DNA from 2 places in the Streptomyces sp. NPDC002889 genome. Region 1 is predicted to be linked to the other one. Evidence: riboswitches for the same ligand, from Rfam matches in the RefSeq annotation. Region 1 holds a riboswitch; the other holds the start of a gene.
What was found. A riboswitch is a leader RNA that binds a small molecule or an ion and turns the genes downstream of it on or off. The one in region 1 is predicted to bind glycine.
Positions count from the first base shown of each region.

Region 1 (2,452 bases):
GCCGCGCTCGCGCTGACCCGCGCGGGCGACCTGCGGAGTGACGTCGAGCAGGACCAGATGCAGCCCGGTCCCGCGTCTGCGCACCTCGCGGGCGATCCAGCGCCGCACCCAGGCCTGGGTGCCGCAGTCGTGGACGACGACGCTCCTGCCCGAGCGCAGCGCGCGCCGCAGGCCCGCGTAGTGGGCGATCCGGACGAAAGGGCGGTACAGGGCGTACGGCAGCAGGCGCGGCATCAGGGCATCCCACCGGTCCCGGGTGTCCTGCGAGTCGATCCCGAGGCCGCGCGCGGCCCGGTGGATCAGCGTGGACTTTCCACTGCCCGGCAGTCCGGAGACGACCACCACGTCACCGGCGGCAAAGACGAGGCTGTGCGGGCTGCGCCCCGAGCGGTCCCTCAGGTCGCGCAGTACCGGCGCGGGCGCCCCTGCCAGGCGAGCGGGCATGCCCGGCTGAGCGGGCACCCCCGTGGTCGTGGCATACGCACCGGACGGCTGCATCGTCATCACCCTCCCCCATGTCGGGTTCATCCACACCCTTGCCCATGAAGCGTAAAGAAATGGTAATGCCGCTCAACCTATTTACCGCTGTGCGACACCCCGGGCCCGACGGCGACGCGCTCCCGGGTCACCTGTCCCACTCTTCCCCGATGCGTGCAATGATGTGCGCGCCAACTGCATACCGGCCGCTTGAATCCGCGCGGGAGAGTCCCGGCCACCTGGTGTGGCGGGCGCCGAAGGAGCAAGTTCCTCCCTTGAATCTCTCAGGCCCCGTACCGCGTGCGATGAGGCAGATCTGAAAAGCGAGCCGCTGTCGAGTGGCTCCACCCAAGGTGCAAGTCACGACTACCCGTTCCGCGTAGTCGAGGCGAACCTCTCAGGTTCCGATGACAGATGGGGAGGATTGTCCTCGCCTGGCCATGCCCTGGGAGCCACATCTATGAGCAACGCCCCCCGTCTCACCTCTCTCGATGCCCTGCACCGCTCGCTGGGCGCGACCATGACCGACTTCGCGGGCTGGGACATGCCGCTTCGGTACGGGAGTGAGCGCGACGAGCACAACGCCGTCCGCACCAAGGCCGGCCTCTTCGACCTCTCCCATATGGGGGAGATCACCGTCACCGGCCCGCAGGCCGCCGAGCTCCTCGACTTCGCGCTGGTCGGCAACATCGGCTCCGTCGGGGTCGGCCGGGCCCGCTACACGATGATCTGCCAGGAGGACGGCGGGATCGTCGACGACCTGATCGTCTACCGCCTCGGCGAGACCGAGTACATGGTCGTCGCCAACGCGGGCAACGCGCAGATCGTCCTGGACGCCGTGACCGAGCGCGCGGAGGGCTTCGACGCCGAGGTCCGCGACGACCGTGACGCGTACGCGCTGATCGCCGTCCAGGGCCCGGAGTCCCCCGGCATCCTGAAGTCGCTGACGGATGCCGATCTGGACGGACTGAAGTACTACGCGGGCCTGCCCGGCACCGTCGCCGGCATCCCGGCGCTGATCGCCCGCACCGGCTACACCGGCGAGGACGGCTTCGAGCTGTTCGTCGAGCCGCAGCACGCCGAGAAGCTCTGGCAGGCGCTGACCGAGGCGGGAGCCCCGGCCGGTCTGATCCCGTGCGGTCTTTCCTGCCGCGACACGCTGCGCCTGGAGGCGGGCATGCCGCTGTACGGGCATGAGCTGACCACCGCCCTGACGCCGTTCGACGCGGGTCTCGGCCGGGTCGTGAAGTTCGAGAAGGAGGGCGACTTCGTGGGCCGCGAGGCCCTCCGGGCCGCCGCCGAGCGCGCCGCCGCCAGCCCGCCGCGCAAGCTGGTCGGCCTGATCGCCGAGGGCCGCCGCGTCCCGCGCGCCGGGATGGCTGTCGTTGCCGTGGGCGGAGCCGACGCCCCGGTGATCGGCGAGGTCACCTCTGGGGCCCCGAGCCCCACCCTCGGCAAGCCGATCGCCATCGCTTATGTGGACGCGGCACACGCCGAGCCCGGCACGCCGGGTGTCGGTGTGGACATCCGCGGAACACACGAGCCGTACGAGGTCGTCGCGCTGCCGTTCTACAAGCGCCAGAAGTGATCGTCCGCACCCTCTCTTCGTTCACCAGCACTCCCCCGCGTACAGGAGAATTCAGGTCATGAGCAACCCCCAGCAGCTGCGCTACAGCAAGGAGCACGAGTGGCTGTCGGCCGCCGAGGACGGCGTGTCGACGGTCGGCATCACGGAGCACGCGGCCAACGCGCTCGGCGACGTGGTGTACGTCCAGCTCCCCGAGGTCGGCGACACCGTGACCGCGGGTGAGACCTGCGGCGAGCTGGAGTCCACCAAGTCGGTCAGCGACCTGTACTCCCCCGTCTCCGGTGAGGTCACCGAGGCCAACGAGGACGTCGTCAACGACCCGTCGCTGGTGAACTCCGCCCCGTTCGAGGGCGGTTGGCTCTTCAAGGTGCGCGTCAGCGAGGAGCC
Region 1 covers NZ_JBIAPT010000001.1:323,038-325,489, reverse strand. The annotation lists gene ACFYWI_RS01445 (AAA family ATPase) at 1-504, opposite strand, end outside; glycine riboswitch at 689-786, shown strand; gene gcvT (glycine cleavage system aminomethyltransferase GcvT) at 938-2,065, shown strand; gene gcvH (glycine cleavage system protein GcvH) at 2,124-2,452, shown strand, end outside.

Region 2 (2,452 bases), on a different contig from region 1:
CGTGGGCGAGGTAGTCGTCGCTGCGCAGCACCGTGGCAGGCAGCGCCTCGGCATTGGAGGCGTCGAGCGCGTCGATGTCACCGCGCACCCCGAAGGCCGCCCAGACGGCGGCCAGCTGCGTACGGCCGGTGGTCTCGTCGCACGCGATGGAGACCTGGTCGGCGTCGACGAGGTGCAGGTTGACCCCGTCCTCGCGGGCGGCGGCCACGACGTCCGCGGCCTTGCCCGGCACCCGGACGGTCAGCGTGTCGAAGTACGACCCGTGCACGACCTCCACGCCGCCGGCCCGCAGACCTTCGGCGAGGAGGGTCGCGTAGCGGTGGGTCCGCCGCGCGATCGTCCGCAGGCCGTCGGGGCCGTGGTACACGGCGTACATGCCCGCCATCACGGCGAGCAGCACCTGGGCGGTGCAGATGTTGCTGGTGGCCTTCTCGCGGCGGATGTGCTGCTCGCGGGTCTGCAGGGCGAGGCGATAGGCCTTGTTGCCGTCCGCGTCCACGGAGACGCCGACAAGGCGGCCGGGCAGGCTGCGCGCGAACTTGTCGCGGACGGCCATGTAGCCGGCGTGCGGGCCGCCGAAGCCCATCGGGACGCCGAAGCGCTGAGTCGTGCCGACCGCGATGTCCGCACCGAGCTCGCCGGGCGAGGTGAGCAGGGTCAGCGCCAGCAGGTCGGCGGCGACCGTGACGATCGCACCGAGCTCGTGTGCCTGCTCGACGACCGGCCTCAGGTCCCGTACGGCACCGGAGGCGCCCGGGTACTGGAGCAGAACGCCGAAGACACCGCGCCCGGCGATCTCGGCGGGGATGCCCTGACTGAGGTCGGCGACGACGACCTCGACGCCGGTCGGCTCGGCACGGGTCTCGATCACGGCGATGGTCTGCGGCAGGGCGTCGGCGTCGACCAGGAAGACGCCGTCCTTGACCTTGCCGACCCGACGGGCCAGAGACATGGCCTCGGCGGCCGCGGTGGCCTCGTCGAGCAGCGAGGCGCCGGAGGTGGGCAGACCGGTCAGGTCGGCCACCACGGTCTGGAAGTTCAGCAGCGCCTCGAGGCGGCCCTGTGAGATCTCCGGCTGATAGGGCGTGTAGGCCGTGTACCAGGCCGGGTTCTCCATGACGTTGCGCAGGATGACCGGCGGAGTGAAGGTGCCGTAGTAGCCGAGCCCGATCATCGGAGCGAGCACCTTGTTGCGGTCGGCGAGCGCGCGCAGCTCGGCGAGCACCTCGGCCTCGGTGCGAGCGTCGGGGAGGTCGAGTGCCTCGGTGCTCTTGATCACATCCGGCACGGCGGCGGCGGTCAGCTCGTCGAGCGAGCCGTAGCCGACCTGCGCGAGCATCTTCGCCTGCGCCTCGGCGTCGGGCCCGATGTGACGCTGCTCGAAGGGAATGCCCCGCTCCAGCTGGGTAAGCGGAATCCGGTTGGCGGTCATGTGGGAGGCCTCCTGGTCTTGCACGACCTACGAGGGGCATCGCGGCGCGGATGCCCGGACGGCCTCCCCCTCTGTCATCTCAACCTGAGAGCTTCACCGGAACGCCCTGAGGCGGCCCGGCTTTCACCGTCGGTGAGAGCGGATGCCGTCCGACGCCCGCCCTGCTTTCCAGAGTGACCTCGTCCGTGCGGTACAGGGGCCTGAGAGATTCCGGGGAGGATTTGCTCCTTCGGCGCCGCCGGCACTTTCACCGGGGACTCTCCCGCACAGGGTCAACAGCCGATGTCAGCGTACCAGCGCGCCCCCTCGCCGATCGCTCAAGTGGCCGACACCCGTAATGTGCACTTCTGTAGTGCTTACAGAGCAGTTGCGACCTGTTGGAGGGACCGTGCAGACCGACATCGATCCGCGCAGCCTGATCGGCCGCAAGGCGTTCGACAGCAACGGCACCAAGATCGGCACCGTTGACGAGGTGTACCTGGACGATGCCACCGGAATTCCCGAATGGGCGGCCGTCCGCACGGGCCTGTTCGGCCGCGATGCCTTCGTCCCTCTGGAGCCCAGCAAGGTCGTCGACAACGCCCTCCGCGTGCCCTACGAGCGCGCACTGATCAAGGACGCCCCCGACTTCGGGGTCGGCCGCCATCTATCGCCCGAGCAGGAGCTGCAGCTCTACCACCACTACGGACTCGACATCTCCGGGCCGCCCGAGACGCCTGCTCCCTCCTCGGGTGACCGGACCTTCGGCCGTGTCCGTGGCCAGGAGGACTGAGGCGCCTCACTCCCGGGCGCGGGCGGTGCCACCAGCGGCAGCGGATCCGAGGGCTCCAGCTCGGGGTCGTCGATCCGGAACGTGCGCACCCGCCCCGGCCGCGATCCGGGCTCCTCGAAACGGACGGTGACCCTGCCGACGCCGCTGCCCTGCACCCAGCCCGCCCCGTACACCGCGTGCCGCACATCGTGGCCGGCCGGCCAGCGCCGCTCGGCGGGGAGCCCGGGCCCGGTTCCGGGTATGCCGGC
Region 2 covers NZ_JBIAPT010000014.1:9,952-12,403, reverse strand. The annotation lists gene gcvP (aminomethyl-transferring glycine dehydrogenase) at 1-1,432, opposite strand, end outside; glycine riboswitch at 1,611-1,707, opposite strand; gene ACFYWI_RS21695 (PRC-barrel domain-containing protein) at 1,821-2,204, shown strand; gene ACFYWI_RS21690 (DNA polymerase IV) at 2,114-2,452, opposite strand, start outside.
Region 2: linked by a shared signal. The riboswitch ahead of gcvP (aminomethyl-transferring glycine dehydrogenase) and the one ahead of gcvT (glycine cleavage system aminomethyltransferase GcvT) in region 1 are both predicted to bind glycine.